Regions from separate parts of the Levilactobacillus yonginensis genome, predicted to be linked through region 1. Evidence: a T-box and tRNA genes for the amino acid it is inferred to sense, from the RefSeq annotation. Region 1 holds a T-box; the other holds one or more tRNA genes.
The links. The T-box of region 1 lies ahead of tyrS (tyrosine--tRNA ligase). A T-box ahead of a tRNA ligase gene usually reads a tRNA of that ligase, here a tRNA-Tyr.

Region 1 (9,694 bases):
CGTGTTACTCACCAGTTCGCCACTCGCTTCAATGTTGAAATCAGTGCAAGCACGTCAATCAACGGAAGCTCGTTCGACTTGCATGTATTAGGCATGCCGCCAGCGTTCGTCCTGAGCCAGGATCAAACTCTCATCTTATAGATGATGTGCTTGAATAGCTCATCGATTGTTGTTACATTTTTAAAAGCGAATTGACTTCGCAAATATTGTTTGGGTTTGATACCAAGTATCAAACCGCCCTACACATATTTGGTTTGTCGAAACAATGTTCAGTTTTCAAAGGTCTACCAGTCGTCTGCTCTCGCAGACAACTTAATAATCATATCATTCAATCAATATGATGTCAACAGGAAGTTTGATTTAACAACGTTTCTCGTTGACCATTGTCTCAATGAGACAACAAGAATAATATATCACTTTATTGGCACGGCTGTCAACAACTAATTTCAATCTTTCGAATTGGTCTAGCTGATGAATCGCCGTGACAACGTATATAACTATACCAACCAGAGGCCGACGCGTCAACTAAAATATGAAAACAAATGAATGCTTTTTCAAAGGCATATTTTACATATGAAAACCACTAAAATAGTTACCCGACGGCCGTGTGTTTCCTGATTCATTAATTATAACCGTTCGGCTTTATTTTAGCCAGCAATAACCCCGAACATTCTCGATGAACGTTCGGGGTTATTTATGTCCCGCCATTTCCCAGCAACCCACTCAAAAAGAGCTGTAGAAACCCCAAATGGATTTCTACAGCTCTCTCGAGTTTAAACTAACCTGCTACACGTACCAAGAAATACCGTTTCTTACCACGACGAACAATAACAAACTTACCATCAAAGGCACTAGCTGGATCAATATCTGCATCCGTATCTGTAACCTTAGTCCCATTGATGCGAATAGCACCGTTAGTCAAATCTTCTCGTGCTTGACGACGAGAAGATTCAATCTTGGTATCATCAACTAGCCATTCAACGATATTCTTCTTGTCGGCATTGACTGTCACAGAAGGCATCTTCTTGAAACCTTGTTCAATTTCATTAGCCGTTAAATCGGCAACATCCCCGGAGAACAACGCCTTCGTAATATGCTGCGCCTCAATCACGGCGTCTTTACCGTGCACAAATTCAGCCACTTCTTCAGCTAATCGAATCTGAGCTTCACGCTTTTCAGGATGAGCTGCTACGGCGTCTTCCAAGCGCTTGATTTCGTCTTGGTCCAAGAAGGTGAAGTACTTCAAGAACTTGATGACGTCACGATCATCCGTATTGATCCAGAATTGGTAGAATTCATAAGGAGACGTCTTCTCGGGATCAAGCCAAACATTACCGCCTTCAGACTTCCCAAATTTGGTCCCATCAGCCTTCAACAACAACGGAATGGTCAACCCGTAAGCCTTAGCATCTGCGCCCTTTTGCTTATGGATCAAGTCAATCCCAGCCGTAATGTTCCCCCACTGGTCAGCACCACCAATTTGCAGTTGAACGTCTTCTGCTTCAAATAAATGAAGGAAATCAATTGACTGCAGGATCTGGTAAGTGAATTCCGTATAAGAAATCCCAACTTCCAACCGTGAAGCAACAACTTCCTTATTTAACATGTTGTTCACGTTAAACAGCTTCCCGTAGTCCCGTAAGAAGTCCAACAGAGAAACCTTAGACAACCAGTCGTAGTTGTTCACAATCTTAAAGGAGCCATCTTGACCAAAGAGGTGTTCCATTTGGCCCGTCAAACATTCTTGATTGTGACGCACTTGATCCATCGTTTGCAGAACCCGTTCTGCCTTTTTACCTGAAGGATCACCAATGGAACCAGTAGCCCCACCAATCACAATGTATGGTCGGTGACCAGCTAATTGGAATCGTTTCAGAATCATGAATGGAATCAAATGACCAATATGCATGGAATCCCCAGTTGGGTCGATACCAGCGTACAAACCAACCGCCTTTTCATTGACCAACTCACCTAAACCAGCTTCATCAGTCTGTTGGTTGATAGCGCCGCGCCACTTTAACTCATCAATAATCGACATATTTTTTCCTCCTACAGTGTTTGTCTCAACAAAAAAGTCCCCAATGGCCCAAGGCCATCAGGGACGAATTGAAATCCGCGTTACCACCCAAGTTGTTGTCAATTGACAACCGCTCGTCATTTTTAACGGAATGACCCGCCGATTACTCGGCCGCTCCGCAGCGTAATTCATGAAGACGGACGTTCTGACTCCCAGCACCGTCAGATCTCTTGACCGGAGCCGCCCTCACTACTGAACTGTTTCCTAGCTTATGAACTCGATGATACCGGGACACCGGCGAAAAGTCAATACACCAGTTGGTTAAAAGAGATCGGTCAGCGTGGTCCAGACAATCTGAATATTCAAAATGGTCAGCACAATCGTACAGATCCACGCTAGAATCGTCACCCATTTTTTATTAACCCATTGTTCTCCCATAATCTTCTTCGATGACGTAAAAATCGTCAACGGAATCATTGAGAACGGCAACGCAATTGATAAGAAGACTTGCGAATTAACCAAGAGATTATCCAACGCCGCTTCACTACCACCATATATGATAGTAATAATGATAACGGGAACGACGGAAATCAACCGGGTCACCAATCGCCGCACCCAAAGTGGAATCTTCATATTTACGAAGCCTTCCATGATGACCTGCCCAGTCAAGGTTCCCGTAATCGTTGAATTTTGACCCGAAGCCAGCAAGGCAACTGCAAATAGCGTTGATAACACTGGTGATGCAACGGCCCCTGCCAAATGATTGTCTTGCAAAGCAGCATACAGGTTACCAAACGTGCCCAATTGGTCCGTACTCTTACCGAAGAACATAGCTGCTCCCAATAATAGTAAGAGACAGTTGATCACGAACGCACCGATTAATTGAATGTTGGAATCCCAAGTTGTGAATTTGACTGCACGGGCCATTTCTTGAGGATCTTCCCGGTTAAACTTCCGCGTCTGTGAAATGGAAGAGTGCAGGTAGAGATTATGCGGCATTACCGTTGCGCCCACGATTCCCAACGCCATCGTTAATTGACCAGGGTGGGCAATTTCGGGACGGGGAATAAAGTTGGCTACCGCTGCTCCCATATTTGGCTGCGCAATGATGACCTCATAAGCAAAGACCACCAAAATCACGGTGATCAAACACAGTACGATAGCCTCAATCTTACGAAACCCAAGTTTAGTTAATAGTAATAGTAGTAATACGTCAAAAACGGTCAGGGAAACTCCGATAATTAGGGGAACCCCAAACAGCAGTTGCAGGGCAATCGCGCCCCCAATCACTTCCGCGATATCAGTTGCCATGATAGCCAACTCCGTCATGACCCACAACACGGCCCCAATCCGCTTACCCGTATGTGCCCGAGTTGCTTGAGCCAAATCCATCTGCGTCACAATGCCCAGTTTAGCCGCCATGTACTGAAGCAACATCGCGATTAAACTCGAAATCAAGATTACAGACATCAGTAGATAACCATACTTGGCCCCCCCACCGATTGACGTTACCCAGTTTCCTGGATCCATGTACCCCACGGCAACTAATGCACCAGGACCAGAAAAGGCCAATAAATTCTTCAAGAAGCCCTTTTCCTTTGGAATCGTCACGGTCCCGTTAATTTCTTCTAATGACGGGCCGTTTGCGTAACCGCCAAGATTAGTCGGCTTCGTTGAAACGTTGTCTGTCATGTTTTCAACTCCTCTTTCTAAATGGTATTTTATCATTATACTGGCTCACCGGCGATTGTAAAGCATTTTTTAACTAGTCCTAACTTTGTTTTTAAATTACCCATTAAATAAATAATCCTAAAATTGCAAATTATCCTTGCATTTCCAATAGGTTTGCAACATAATATCTTTCATATTGTTTTTTTACAGAAAGTGGTGAATTAAATGACCAACACACGAATTTTCATCGATATGCTTGCCCCCTTATTCATTGCGATCATTGCGCTTGCCGGATTGGCCGCATTGATTAACCTCCGCATCACCGCTGCTGTTATCGGTCTCGGAGGACTGGGCTTTGGTGGACTCGCCATCGTAGTGATTGGCGGTCTCCTTACTGATGCCATTGCCCATCTGAAAGAATCTGCTCAACTTAAATCGCCAACAAAAAATCGGTAGCCTACCAGCCAACTTGCTGATAGTCACTCCCGATTTTTTTCTTGCCTAAAAATTGAAAAATAAATTGTTTACTTAAATCCAGGATTACCAAGCGACGGCCACTCCAGCCCATCTGTAGCGGCCGGTAAGGTAAACTGGCTGCCAAATCTTAGTTAGCCGACCCGTATAGCTCCTGAAGTGTCTTATGTAAAATATCTGGTAATTGCTGTTGAATTACAGCCAGCTGCTGTTGGCCCTGCACTGTTAAGGCCAAGTACCGTCGACGGCGATCATTTGAGGCAACATGCTGCTTAAGATAGCCCCGCTTACATAGATCAACCACCAAATTGGACGTCCGGGTCGCCGAGAAACCTAGCTTATGGGCGACCTGGGCTACTGAAAGTTATTCACTGCCAACGTATCCCAACAATTGACATTGCGGCAAATTAACTGCCATGTCTGCCAGGGGTTGATTGTAACACTGCGTCACGACCGTATAAATCTGGGTCAGACGTTGTAACTGATCTTGCGCCACCATGCGCCCCACTCCCTCCAAATCTTTTTTGTATCCGCTTTCATTGTACCACGACCACATTTCTGTGGCGACCTGCTTAGGCCAATCTATAGTCCATAAAGGCAGCGTAATCCGTCTTAACCTGTTCCGCGTAAGCCCAGGAAAAAGCAGCTAAACTCTCATCAAAGTGTTTACCACTCCCAATGTATCCACGAATCTCCGCGGCCGTTGGGCTTTGACAATGAGCAATTGCCAACGTCCAAGCGCAGGTATTCGCATAGCTCTGGAACTGGTCCCAATCTAACTGAGCCAAATCGATTGATTCCTTCATATCCCGAAACTGCCGAACGTAAAAGCTCTGCCGCTGCCCAGCAAAGTAGCCTAAGAAGGGATCTGAAGCCGACTGTAGAATTTTCTGGCAATCCACAATTCGTTGCCCTTCTGTTTGTTCAAGCGCCACCGTAATCTCGGTTTCTGCCTGACTACCGACCTGCCGAGTTGGCAACGCCTCTTTGACCTGCAATACCAGATGAGAACCGTCGATACTCGTCAGTAGTACCAGATAGCAACGGGAACCGAAACTGCCAACCCCCACGCTGTGCCGAACTATGTCCGTAATGTGGTACTGCGAAAGCAACAAATTCACGTCCGGCCGTAAAGACTGCCGATAAGCCGCAAAGTAAGCCGCAATGTGACTAGTCACATCATCATCCACGTGCATGGTTCGTGGTACATTCTCACGAAAACACAAGTTTCCACGAACATCCAGCGTCGTAAATTTTCGAACAACTTGTTCTGAGTCCCGCTTACTAGCCCGATTGATAATTGTGGTTAACAGCTGAGAATTATCATTGTCCAACGCACTGGCCTTCACCAACCGGTCCACATCATTCAACGGGTAAAAGCGGGCCAGCGTTGTTTGCTCAAACATCTGTTTGTTACTCTTACGATAACTCTCAGCCACTAATGGTAATAGTTGCCGCAATTTCTTTTCCTTGAAACCATTCGCCTCACCCGCTAGAAGAACGCTGACCAACAATCGCTTCAGGTCCCACTCCCAGGGATTGATACCCGCTTCATCGAAATCGTTCAGGTCAAATAATAATCGGCGCTCTGGCGACGCATAAAACCCAAAATTACCGATGTGGGCATCCCCACAAATAAAGGTCGTGATTGGCGTGTTCAACTGCTGGCGTAGGTCAGCTTCCATTAATTCTGCCGTTCCCCGAAAAAAAGCAAAGGTCGACGCCCCCATACGGCGGGTCCGTTCCGGCAAAAGCTCTGGTAACAATAATTGACGAATACGATCCATCAGGAGGTTGCTATCCCGGTCAACGGGGCGATAAACGCCAAGCTGTTCAAATGAAACCTGTCCCCGGGCCCGCTTACCCAGCTGGCGTAACTCCGCAATCGTCTTATTCACTTGAACCTTTCCGGTACTAAAAGCTGCTGGCGTCATAGCGCCACCTCCCGTCATTAATTGTCCCCTATTTTACCGCAAATCAAGCTAACCGAGTCAAGATTAACTGCAACCATCCAGCAATTGTCGCCGCCAACGTTCAGCGCTGATTTTCCTCTGAAGACCCGCTCCATTTCATCACGACATCGACCACCGAATGTTGTTCACCATCACCTAATCTAAAAAACTAGCTAACGCCCTTTATATATAGTAGGTTTTCGACAAAAAAATTTGCTGTTAGTGGTTACTAGCCCCCAGTACCAGACTGTTTCATGACAAACGGGGTTACCAAATTTATACAATCAGTAAAGGGAGACCCCGACTTACGTCGCAGTCTCCCCATTATCTACCTGTGAGTGTTCAACCAACTTAGCCGCCATTCACGCCATCCCGATGCGTAATCTGATTGCTCCGGTTATTGAAGTCCAACGCAAATAATGACAATTCATGGTGGCGTAACGTCCGAATCAACCGATCCAGATTTTCCCCGTATTCCAGTTCCTTGACCCAGTGAAAGGCCTCTAACTGGTGGCGTTGCGCAAAATCAGCCGCCAACGGGTCGATCCCATATACCACCAGATAATTATCTCGGTGGTTCTGATCGATTACCGTTTGATTCGTGAGTAACGTTAAATGCACGATACCACTTAACAACCGGTTAAAAATATCCGTGGTGACACCAATCATGTCGTAGGTCACTAAGATTTCAACCTTAGCCGCCGTCAACGTCAAACCGTTCGTATATTTACTCAGGTAACGTTGAACGAGTCGTAGGTCAGCTGGCCCCACTTGTCCCGGGTACAACCGCCCCATACTGTCAGCCAAGGCCAAAGCCGCCGCCATGGATGCTGGCGTTGGTCGGTACAATGCCGTGATTTCTGGGCGTAAGAGCGGATCGACCCGAAAAAGGAGCATGAACTGGCAGAGTGCAAAGAGCCAGTTGGCGAACCAATCCGCCCCACTGGCGTAGTCTTCAAGCTCAGTGACCCCCGGCGCCAATTGATAAAAGCCGCCGTGTTGTTTGAGTCCCCGATACAGCCGAGCCATTGCTTGTGGCTGCAGAGCCCGCACAAAGTATGGCGAACTGGTCAGTAAATAATCCAGCGTGGCTAGTTCCGTCAGCACCTCCTGTGGTGAGTCGCCCAGCTGGGCCTGCATTTGTTCGGCCAACGTGCGAAGATCCGTCAAGTGAGCCAACGGAAATCGGAGTGCTTCGAACCGGTGTCCCTGCTCCAACCGTAACAGCGCTATCGTGATCATTAGGTCGCGTCGTTGCGCCAGACTAGCAGAATCTTGATATAACCGTGAAGACTGATAAGTCTGCACCAGCTCATCGTGAAACGTCATCAACCGTTTCGCTAGCCGCGGCAAACCGACCACCGGCGTCAATGTAGTAGTAAACAACATAAAATAAAAGAGTTGAATCAGGGTTTCATCCCCTACGACCTGCAAAGGACTGGCAGTCAGCTGTAAATTATACTGCGCCAGTTGCAGCTTCATCGGCCGCATCCGGCGATTAAAGGTGGATAAGCTGATATTGTGACGTGCGCAAAAGTCTGCCGTCTCCTGTGACGGTGTCGTGATTGTCGACAATAAAGCCTGATAGGGAATACTCTGTAAATACAGCCAGTGGCGGTACGTGTCCATTGAAACGGTTGTTTCTAGATAATCCTTACTCAAACTCGTGGTACCATCCAAAACTAATAGGTCAGTTCGCAAATTAAGCAACACATGATAAGCGCGTGAATAACTCACATCGGCCGCTGTCGCAAAGGCGGTCAAGCTAAAACGTTGTCCATGGTCGTTGATAAACGTTAACAACCGCAGTTTCAGAATATCCTTAGCCGTTAACATGGCAAAATCAATTTTCACTGCAATCCTCTCCCCCACGCAAGTTTAGATAGCGAAAACCCCTGAGCCATGGTTAAACCTACCACCAGCTCAGGGGCCCGTTACCCGCACGTTCTCTCTCAGTCGATGCTAGTAATGGTCACGCCACGTTCATCGAATTCCGCTAAGGTTTCTTTTAAAATGATTCGGGGATCGTCGTACCGAATTCCCGGTAACACGCTACTGGTAAAGTTTCCGGTCAACTGACCGTCTTGAACTTCCGGTGAAATCCGAACATCGGCGCCCTCACTGGTTGACAGCGTAACACTCTGTCCTTCAGTTAACCGATCGACTAACGGTAAAATTGGCATCTGTTGCATCAATTCGATCACCCTTCCCATACTTACTTTCTCCCTCATTCTACCACGGTCTGAGCGAAACAGCCGTTGCCCCCGCTCAGCGAACCAGAATTAGAAATAACTTTCTTAATAACTCCTTAAGTTTCCCCCACATTTGCCATCTACTATTCCCTGAATACGCTGGTTGTGGTATTCTCAAGGCCGTCTATTTAATAGCATGAACGACACATTCTGGGGGAGAATAATAAGTTATGTGGTTTAACAATCTGAACACCGGCTTTGTGGTGGGCTACCCAATTTTCGTTTCCATTATTTGGATTACTGGGTGCCTATTCTCAGGCCTTTTAAGGCGTCATCAAGTACGCCCCGCACTCAAGCTGACAACTGAACCATTCGTCTCAATATTGGTTCCGGCTCATAATGAATCGGATACACTCCGATCAGCCGTCCAGTCTTTGGCAGAGCTAGAGTATGAAAAATATGAGGTCGTCTTGATTGACGACTGTAGTTCTGACGACACGTTGGCCATCATGCACGACTTAAAAATGCAGTGGTCCGACGAACTTGCCATCACCGTTGTCGGACTCCCCGTTAACCAGGGAAAAGCCAATGCGCTGAACCAAGGACTTAAAGCAGCTAAGGGTGACTACTTAGTTGGCATCGATGCTGACTCCTTGTTAGCCCCCGATGCTGTGACCCAACTCATCACGACCCTGACCATGCAACCAGATTATGGCGCGGTCACTGGTAAACCAGTCGTCCGCAACCGGTCAAGTCTATTAGGTCGTCTTCAGTTGCTAGAATACGTCGGTGTCATCGATATCATCAAGAAGGCGCAGGCCTACCTAACCGGGAGTATCACCACGGTATCCGGCGTAATTGTCGCCTTTCGCCGGGCGGCCCTAGAGGACGTTGGTGGGTGGAATCCCGCCGTGATGACCGAAGATATCGATATCACCTGGCGGCTATACCGGCACAACTGGCGGGTAGCCTACGAACCGCGCGCGGTTTGCTGGATTTTGGTTCCAGAACGTTTTCGTGGTTTGATTAAGCAACGTCAACGCTGGTCACGAGGAGGTCTAGAAGTCCTCTTCACCAACTGGCGTGGCTTCTACCGTAACCCATGGGGCCAACGCTTCCTGTTGCTCGAAACGGTCATCAGTAATATTTGGGCCCTAATGACAGCACTCAGTGTCTTGACCTACACCATCAAATTGATTTTCCTGCACGGTCTATCACTGGACGGGAACCTGCTATTGATTTTGTTGATTCTTAGCTTTGTACAGTTCACATTGGGATTCCTGGCTTCTCAGGTCACGGCCAAACTAGCTGGACCAGAACTGCTGCTGGTTCCCATCTACGTGCTGTACTACTGGATGATCAACTTGATCAGCTGTTTGGCCGCCATT
Region 2 (9,694 bases), 130 kb from region 1:
TGTTACTAAAGGTGGTTTAGGCTTTGACAAGACGACCGCTGCTTCAGTGATGTCCATTTACGGGTCAATGGTTTACTTATCCTCAGTGTTGGGTGGGTACCTTAGTGATCGTGTTTGGGGTAGTCGGCGGACTGTGTTCATTGGTGGGGTTCTCATCATGTTTGGGCACATCGCGTTGTCCGTTCCTGCTGGGAGCATTGCCTTGTTTATTTCAATCCTATTGATTGTCTTAGGGACTGGGCTGTTGAAGCCAAACGTTTCTGAAATGGTTGGGGGGCTGTACGATGCAGGGGATACCCGTCGAGACGCCGGTTTTACCATCTTTGTCTTCGGGATCAATTTAGGGTCGTTAGTGGCACCAATGTTAGTTGGTTGGCTCGGGTTGAAGTACAACTTCCACCTTGGGTTCTCATTAGCTGCTATCGGGATGTTCCTTGGACTGGTTCAATACTGGCTTGGTGGTAACAAGTATCTGAGTAAGGATAGCTTGTACCCAAGTGACCCATTGGAACCAGGTGATATGAAGAAGCTGACTGTTCGGGGCTCCGTCGGATTAGTTGCTTTTGCCTTAATCGTTGTTCTGATGTACTTATTGGGTTCATTGAACTTAAATAACTTTGTGCTGCTGTTGTCGATTATCGCGCTTGCTGCACCAGTTGTTTACTTTGTCATCTTCTTAACTAGTAAAAAAGTTACACCGACTGAACGGAAGCACGTTTGGGCTTACTTGGGCCTGTTTATCGCCGCGATGATTTTCTGGGCAATTGAAGAACAGGGGTCATCCGTGTTGGCACTGTTCGCAGCGAACCAAACGAATAACCACTTTATGGGGATTCATATCTTGCCAGCTTGGTATCAGATGTTAAACCCACTGTTTATCTTGATTTACACGCCATTCTTTGCTGCTTTGTGGAACCGTTGGGGTAAGAAGCAGCCAAGTTCTCCAGCTAAGTTTGCAACTGGTATGTTATTTGCCGGGGCATCTTACTTAATCATGGTGATTCCAGTCACGATGTTCGGGACTGGTGCTCGAATCAGCCCACTCTGGTTGGTTGGTAGCTGGGCAGTTGTTGAAATTGCTGAATTGCTGATTTCACCAATTGGGTTGTCCGTGACGACCAAGTTAGCACCTAAGGCTTTCCAATCTCAAATGATGAGTATGTGGTTCTTGGCTGATGCCGCTGGGCAAGCTGTGAACTCACAAATCGTTAAGTTTTACACGCCAGGTAATGAAGGAAACTACTTCTTGGGCGTGGCGATTGTAGCCATCGTTGCCGGATTAATTATGTTTGCCTTGGTTAAACCAATTAAGAATTTGATGGCTGGGATTAAATAGTCATTATTTAAAGCAGAAAGTGCTACTCTTATACGGAGTAGCACTTTTTTTATGGAAAGAGGTGAGTTCCCGTGGTTCACGTAGCAATGATCAGTGACTTGCATTTAGACAGCAACCATCAAGACGCGCATACCGTGGCTCGGCAGCAGGCAGTTTATCTGCAGCAGCAACAGGTTGGCGTTTATCTGATTGCAGGTGATATCACCAATCATTTTTCTCGGTCGTTAGCGTTTACTCAGGACTTACAGAGACAATTAGCACCGGCTCGTGTGAAATTTGTTGCAGGCAATCATGATATGGTCCATGACATCTCGTATGCGGGCTTAGAATCGCCTCAGGGGCCAACTTACCTTCATCGTGGGTATTTAGACGTACCAGGGACAAACTGGCGGATAATTGGTAATAACGGCTGGTATGACTATCTATTTGCCGACAATCTGACTGACAGGAACTTTTTAACCTGGAAACGGGCGTTCTGGGTCGATGCTGCCATTACTCAACCGATGACGGATCCCGAACGAATGGATGAAGTGTTGGCTCAGGTTGAAGAGCAGTTATGGGCGGCACAGCAAGCAGGCAAACGGGTATTATTCATAACACATTTTGTTCCGCGCCGTGACTACATCAAAATTACCGATGATGATCGTTTCTGGAACATGGCCAACGCGCTGTTGGGCAGTCCTCGGTTAGGAGACTTATTGACCAAGTATCACGTGGCAATCACACAATTTGGCCACGTCCATCGGCATTTTGCTCCGCGCCATCTTGCTGGAACAACTTATTACGATCAAGCGGTCGGCTATCGGAACAAGCGGTTTAATGAATGGTCCCAGCCAGATTACATGACTGAGTGGCAGCAACGATTAAGAATTTTAGACTTAAAATGAAAAAATATGCAGAAAAGTCTTGACGGTTTATCCAGAATTTTGTATGATAGTGAAGTTGATTCGTTACGACGATTCATTTTTTGGTGGGGTAGCGAAGTCTGGCTAAACGCGGCGGACTGTAAATCCGCTCCTTCGGGTTCGGTGGTTCGAATCCACTCCCCACCATTTTTATTATTGGGCTATAGCCAAGTGGTAAGGCAACGGGTTTTGATCCCGTGATGCGCTGGTTCGAACCCAGCTAGCCCAACTTAGACCAGTCACTGTGTGTGGCTGGTTTTTTTGTGTCTAAATTAAAAAAACTTTTTTTGTGACAATTGGGGATCTTTGTCCCTAAAAGTAAGTACTCGACCTCTAACTGTAGGTGTCAGGCTTGCAGTAAGCGTTCTTCTGTCTCCAGCCGTGTCTAGATGCAAAAGGGCACTAGCTAATTATAGCCATAATCGTTACCCCCATGGTCAATTGAGCTTCTGGCCCAAGGTGTTAACATGTATATGTGGTTAGTACGGGATAAATTAAGTTATGAGAAAATGAGTTTATTGTGAAGAGGTGGCAAAGACATGTACGAACAAAAATGGCGGTCAACAAAACATTTCAGCTATTCAAGTTGCAAATGGTTATATGCCGGCGCAACCATGGTGGGTCTAAGTGCCGGTATGATGCTGACAGGAATTGTTGCCAGTGCTAACAGCGCTGCACCTGGTGATTCAGAGTCGACGCCACAAACCCAAGTTACATCAGCCAATCAAGCAGCAAGTGCCACCCCAGCGACGCCAGCTAGCTCTTCAGAAAATAAGCAGGCGGGAGCCGGTAATCAACAGAGTGGTGAGAATAACACGGACCAGCCAGTTAATGGCGAGGTCCCAGATAAGGATTCGAGTCTGTCTAAAGGCTCAGACCTTTCTAAAGAAACGGACCAGCCTACTAATCCGGTGCAACCAGAAAACCAGTCTGGCAAGTTACCGTCTTCGAACTTCCGGTCACGGATGGCGGCTCCCGAAGCAACTAAGGAAGCACCCTTGGATACGGCAGTTACAGCCGCACCAGCAGTCACGCCAACGACACCAACGACACAATCTGAATTAGCTTATCAGTTAAACGACGCTGGTTCGGGGTACATTTTGACGGGGTATAAGGACGCAGCGACTGCGGCGGCCTCTACCGCTGCCAGCTTAGTGATTCCAGACTTTTATCAAGGGAAGCCCGTGACGGTAGTTGGGACTAACGCTTTCAACGGAGCGGGACTGACTGCTGTAACGTTCGGCAAAAATCTGCAATGGATTGAAGCCGGCGCCTTTGAAAATAATCTGTTGAAATCAATTAAACTACCAGATGGTGTTTGGTCGGTTGGTGAAAGTGCGTTTGCTCATAATCAACTGACAACAGTTGATCTAAATCAAGTGAGCGCCATCAATGCGTACGCTTTTAGCGATAACGCCATTACAAGTTTGACGATTCCCGAAAATGTAACGGGAATCGCGGATTATGCTTTTCAGAACAATGCCATTACGAAGTTGGCTCTCAATCAGAAGGTCGTCTCAATCGGTAGTGGTGCCTTTCAGAATAATCAAATTCAAGGACAACTGGTGCTACCAGATGCGTTGACGCTGTTAGGTGTCCAGGCCTTTGAAAATAATCAGCTGACGGGCGTTACCTTGGATAGCGGCTTAACGATGCTGAACACCGGCGTTTTCGCCAATAACCAATTGACAGGAACGTTGGTCTTGCCAGCGACCATCACCAGCGTTGGTGACCAGGCGTTTACCAATAACCAGTTGACGGATGTTCAGCTAAACGATAACCTGACCTCAATTGGGACGGCAGCGTTTGCCCATAACCTTATCGAAAAGTCACTTACCTTACCAAGCAAGCTGATTAACCTCGGCGATGAAGCCTTTTGGGACAACCGATTAACGGAGGTCACCTTGAATGATCAGTTGACCGGGATTGGCAGCAAAACTTTTGCCGATAATCAACTGAAAGGTACACTCAATCTACCGGCCAATATTTTAAATATTGGGACGCAGGCGTTCGCCAACAATCAGTTGACTGGTTTAACGGGTGGCGTTAGTCTACGAACGATTGAAAAGGAAGCTTTTTTGGACAACAATCTGACCGGGTCGTTTACCCTTTCGGACCAGTTGACGAGTATTGGGGAATCAGCCTTTGCCAACAACCACTTGACTCAAATCTTGGGTGGGGCGGGTCTGATGACCATTGAAGTCAATGCGTTCGTAAATAATGAGTTAAGTGGTGTCTTGAACCTTTCCAATGTTTTGAAGAGCATTGGGAAATCGGCCTTTGCCAACAATCAATTGACCGGTTTAACCGGCGGGGCCAGTTTGGATACAATCAATGATCAGGCGTTTGCTAACAACCAGTTGCAGGGAACGTTGACGTTGGCGGATACGCTCCATGATGTCGGGGAATATGCTTTTGCGTACAACGACCTAACGAAGCTGGACTTGGGTGACGCGGTCAACAGTCTGGCGGATTACTCGTTTGCTTATAATAATCTCAAGGAAATCAATGCTAGTGGTAAGATCAATACGATTGGAGACTACGCGTTTGCCGGGCAACGAGACCTAGATGATGTTAAGGTGTACGCACTGGTGACCAACAACGGTCAAACCAATACAGCGGTCTATCATGTTCGTGAAGCGATTATGAAACGGTTAGGCCTGAGCAATCTCGACTTGGCTGGGTTAAATTTTACGGACACTGATACGCAACAGATGCTGAACTACGATGCGGCGACGGATACGCTGACCTTGCCCGCTGGGTTCATTGATGGCACGTTTACCGTCAGTCTAAGTACCGATAGTACTGATACCGGCCGGTACGGTGTGAAGAATCTGACTTTGGTTTTAAACCGTTACGTTATTGCTGATGTTGATATTCCAAGTAATTTGAAGGATGAAGGCATGGGTGAGTGGTTGGTCGAGATTCACGCCGATAAGGTTAAGGCTGCTGGCTTCGTGGGTAAAATCGTCCAGGTCACGGTACCTGTGATTGACGGGTGGACGGTCAACAAGTCGACAATTGAGGCAACGGTCAATCCGGATGGGACCATTACGCCGAATGAAGGTGTCATCTACACGTCGAAGGATGATACTAAGGGCGAGCCAACCACACCACCTGGTGGGGATACTGGTCATACTGGGGATCATTCCGGGACCCCAACGACACCGATTGATGGTGATCAGACTGGAGATACTGGCACGACACCGGTAGACCCAAGCGGGACACCAAATGCGGGTGACATAACTGATGAACCAACCGTTCAGGTACCCATCGTGATCGACGACCACAAGGCTGCTAAGATTACGCCAGTGCTCTACGTTCCTGACTGGCAGCATCATCAAAAGGGACGGCCAATTGATACTGAATGGTTGGGGCAACGGGTACCACAGCAATGGCGAGCAAGTGTCAAGCCGACTGGGCGCTACCCAAAAAATGGTGTTGCAGCGGTCAAGCCAATGGTGGCATCGGTGCCTACGGGAACCGTTTCGACGACCGTGTCTTCCACTCGGCAGGCGGCAAGTACTAGCAAACAGGTCACGTTACCGCAGACCAGTGAGCAAATTGGCTGGTGGCAAGCGTTAGGTGTCACGTTGCTTAGCATCTTAGGCTGGCTGGGTTTAGCTAAACGGAAGCACGAGTCGTAATCATTGGCGGTTACTACAGAAGAATGAATTTGTTTGATAAAGGGATTGGAGAACTCTCCAGTTCCTTTTTTATTGTCAAATTTTTGAGGACGGGTTACCCCCAAGGTACCTCACTCTAAAGAATTGACAATCACCGGGAACTTCGCTAAAGTCAAATTAATAATTGCTCCAGACCATTTGTACTTTAAAATGAGGAAAGTGGGGTCTTATGATGGCGTTAGCCGTGCAACCAGAGGACCTGTTTGCCTTGCGCCCGCTGGCTCAGCTGGTGAGTGATGGGCAACGAGTCTACTTTGTTGAAAGTCAACTAGACCAGCTACAAAATAAGTCCAGGGCAGCGGTGTTTAGTGTTGACCTGAATGATGGGAGTGACCGTCGTCGTTGGAGTCCGGTCGATGTGCAGGTCGTGCAACTGGCGTTGAGTCCCAGTCACCGCTACTTGGCGTTCACTGGAAAAGTGGGGGAACATACCCAGCTCTTCATGGTACCGTTAGATGGTGGTGCCCCCGAACAGGTCACGCGAGGGGATGTTGACGTTCAGCAACCGGTGTGGGAAGCCCACGCAGATGTGTTGTATTTTCAAACGACCACTGGTGCCACCGAGCAGCCGACCTGGCCAGAAGCCCACGTGGTTGACCTCTTACGTTATCAAGAAAATGGTCGTGGCTTATTACCGCAAGGTTTAACGTATCAGTGTATCCGTTATAATTGTGCTAATCGTGACCAATCAGTAGTCTTAGAACGGTCAGCAACATTTAACGTGACGGCAGCCAGTGATCAGGGCCTGGTTTACGATACAAAACGATTACCGTTGGATGAACATGACTTTAGTACTGGCGTCTATTGGCATCCATTTTCTGGCTCGGGTGATGTTCTGCTCAATCAGGAACTGGCTGCGGGCAGTTTTGGTCAGGGACAACTGACGGCTGCAGGCGACCGCGTCGTGATGTGGGGCCAGGATAACCACGTACCCAACGTGTCCCAATGTCACGTCTGGACAGTCAAGCTAGATGGGACGGCACTAACTGATGTGACGACGCCCCGAGACGTTGAAGTTGGCAACATGCTGGCAATTGATAGCCAACAGCGGCTAAGTAACCAATTTGTGGCGTGGTTAACACCAACTCGGATACTGACTCTGGAGAATGTGCACGGCCGCGTTCAACTGGTTGTTCAATCAGACCAGGATCCAGCATCCACGCGAGTATTGTTGGGCGGCGACCGGGCGATTACGGACTTTAGCGTTGTGGATGCCCAGACGATTGTCTTTACCGAAACGACCATGACCCATGTGAGTCGGTTAGGGGTGTTGAACGCAGCAACAGGTGTTGAACGACAGCTAATCAATCCGAACGCAACTTACGAGGCGAAACACGCGTTGGTTGACGGACAACGTTTCACGTTTGCTGGTGCCGAGGATTGGCCAATCGAAGGGTGGTATTTTCCACCAGTTCAGGAAACACCAACACATCCAGCGGTACTCTACGTCCACGGTGGGCCGCAGGTGGACTTCGGCTACGGTTTCTACCACGAGCTGCAGTATTTAGCCGGCCAAGGATATGGCGTCATTACCATCAATCCGCGAGGCGGTAACAGCTACGGGCAGGACTTTGAGACGGCCGTCATCGGTCATTACGGTGAGGGGGACTTTGAAGACCTTATGCTGGGCGTCGATGCGGCGCTGGCATTGGATTCGACCATTGATGAGCGACAGCTTTGTGTGACCGGCGGCTCGTACGGCGGGTTCATGACGAACTGGATTGAAACACATAGCAGTCGGTTTGCTGCGGCGGTAACGCAGCGGTCAATTTCAAATTGGATCAGTTTTTACGGGACCAGCGATATTGGCTACTACTTTACGCCTTGGGAGCTACAACAGGATATGTCAGATATTTCAGCTCTCTGGCGTTTTTCCCCGTTGGCTTACGTTAAACAGGCCACTACGCCTCTGTTGGTGCTTCACGGAACAGATGACCTACGTTGTCCGGCAACGCAGGGTAAGGAGTTTTACGTGGGTCTCAAGGAGGCCGGGGTGGAGACCCAATTAGTTCTCTATCCTGAATCGACTCATGAATTGTCCCGGTCGGGGTTGCCTAATTTGCGGGTCGACCGATTGAAACGGATTCAGCAGTGGTTCCAGGACCACTTACTACACGAGGAGGAAAGTTAACGATGAAAATTGGATTTATTGGTGTCGGCGGCATGGCCAAGGCCATTATTGGTGGCTTATTAAACGCGCAGACATTTGCGCCAGCGGACATTTTGGTGCATAGCCACCGGCAAGAAAGCTACGGGCCGTATGCGCAAAAACATGGGCTAGTTGCGACTGATAGCAACGTTGCTGTGGCGCGAGATAGTGATCTGGTGGTGCTGGCCGTGACGCCTAACGTGGCGGTTGAGGTTCTACGAGAAATTGCGCCGCAGCTGGTTGCGGACGATAAAACGCTGATTTCTATCGTTGCAGGTCTGTCTTTGGCGGAGATGCGTCAGGTTGTGGGCGCTGATCTACCAATCTTACGAACGTTACCCAACGTCAACGTTGAGGTCGGTGCGGGGATGACGGCGGTTGCAGCGAATGAGCAACTGACCGGTGATCGATTGGCTGGAGCGCTCCGAGTCTTTAATACTATCGGTTCTACAACCACGTTAGCAGAAGATCAGTTCGGTGTCTTCAGTGCCCTGGCTGGGAGTTCACCCGCCTACATTGATTTCTTCATCGATAGTTTGAGTCGGGCCGGGGTCAAGCACGGACTGAGCAAAGTCCAGGCTACGCAAATTGCTGCCCAGGCCACGCTAGGTTCGGCTAAGATGGTTTTGCAGAGTGATAAGATTCCATTCGCTCTGATCGACCAAGTAGCCTCACCAGGTGGTAGCACTATCGCGGGATTACTGGCGATGGAGGAAGCTGGTCTGATGACAGCGGTTGTGAAAGGGATTGATGCCACCATCAAACGGGATGCTGGGGGTCCTGCTTAACAATCAGTGGCTACCAGATACAACTGAATTTATGATGAGTGTCAGTTGCCTTTTTGGTCTATACCGATTATAATATCAGTGTTGACTAAATGTGACATTTGATGAGGAGGAGACTCATGAGCATTGTTTTAAAGCACGCGAAGATTTATACCGGTGACGAGGTTATCAATGATGGCTATATTCGGTTCGATCAACGAATTGAAGCAGTGGGCCCCGTGGCAGATTTTCGGCCACTTCCCGCTGATGAGATTCAGGTTGTGACGGGCCGGACCATTGTCCCCGGATTCATCGATGTGCATAGCCATGGTGGCTATGGATATGATAGTATGGATGGGGAACCAGACCAGATCGATAAGATGGTTAACCTGATGGCACAAGAAGGAATTACGTCGATCTTTCCAACTACCATGACGCAGTCTAACGAGGCCATTGACCATGCTATGCGCGGAATCGCGATTGCTGCTGAACGGAACCCTATTATCCAAGGGGTTCATTTGGAAGGGCCATTTATCGCGGCGATTTTTAAGGGCGCCCAGCCAGAAAAGTATATTAAGGATCCAGATGTCAACCTGCTAGACCACTGGAACCAATTATCCGGTGGTCGGGTCAAGCTGATAACCTACGCGCCAGAAGATGCTGGGGCCCAGGATTTTGAAGCCTACTGTTTGGCAAATAACATTGTACCTTCCGTCGGCCATTCCAACGCTACCCGGGAACAACTCCTGACCAGTCGGGCCACTCATGTAACGCATTTGTATAATGCTCAACGTGGGTTGCGACACCGGGAGCCTGGGGTAACGGGTCACGCAATGTTGGAAGACAATCTGTAC

Region 2: it encodes a tRNA-Tyr, which carries the amino acid that the T-box ahead of tyrS (tyrosine--tRNA ligase) is inferred to sense. The anticodon was not compared.

Annotation. Positions count from the first base shown of each region.
Region 1 is NZ_OZ061549.1:1,209,607-1,219,300, forward strand. It holds rRNA gene AB3Y94_RS05940 (16S ribosomal RNA) at 1-138, opposite strand, end outside; gene tyrS (tyrosine--tRNA ligase) at 779-2,038, opposite strand; T-box leader at 2,095-2,292, opposite strand; gene AB3Y94_RS05950 (Nramp family divalent metal transporter) at 2,339-3,709, opposite strand; gene AB3Y94_RS05955 (hypothetical protein) at 3,914-4,144, shown strand; gene AB3Y94_RS05960 (hypothetical protein) at 4,293-4,466, opposite strand; gene AB3Y94_RS05965 (hypothetical protein) at 4,527-4,661, opposite strand; gene AB3Y94_RS05970 (DUF2252 domain-containing protein) at 4,735-6,096, opposite strand; gene AB3Y94_RS05975 (helix-turn-helix domain-containing protein) at 6,466-7,968, opposite strand; gene AB3Y94_RS05980 (hypothetical protein) at 8,067-8,327, opposite strand; gene AB3Y94_RS05985 (glycosyltransferase family 2 protein) at 8,537-9,694, shown strand, end outside.
Region 2 is NZ_OZ061549.1:1,081,461-1,091,154, reverse strand. It holds gene AB3Y94_RS05380 (peptide MFS transporter) at 1-1,336, shown strand, start outside; gene AB3Y94_RS05375 (metallophosphoesterase) at 1,423-2,223, shown strand; tRNA gene AB3Y94_RS05370 (tRNA-Tyr) at 2,306-2,388, shown strand; tRNA gene AB3Y94_RS05365 (tRNA-Gln) at 2,399-2,470, shown strand; gene AB3Y94_RS05360 (leucine-rich repeat domain-containing protein) at 2,781-5,888, shown strand; gene AB3Y94_RS05355 (alpha/beta fold hydrolase) at 6,097-8,058, shown strand; gene proC (pyrroline-5-carboxylate reductase) at 8,061-8,864, shown strand; gene nagA (N-acetylglucosamine-6-phosphate deacetylase) at 8,981-9,694, shown strand, end outside.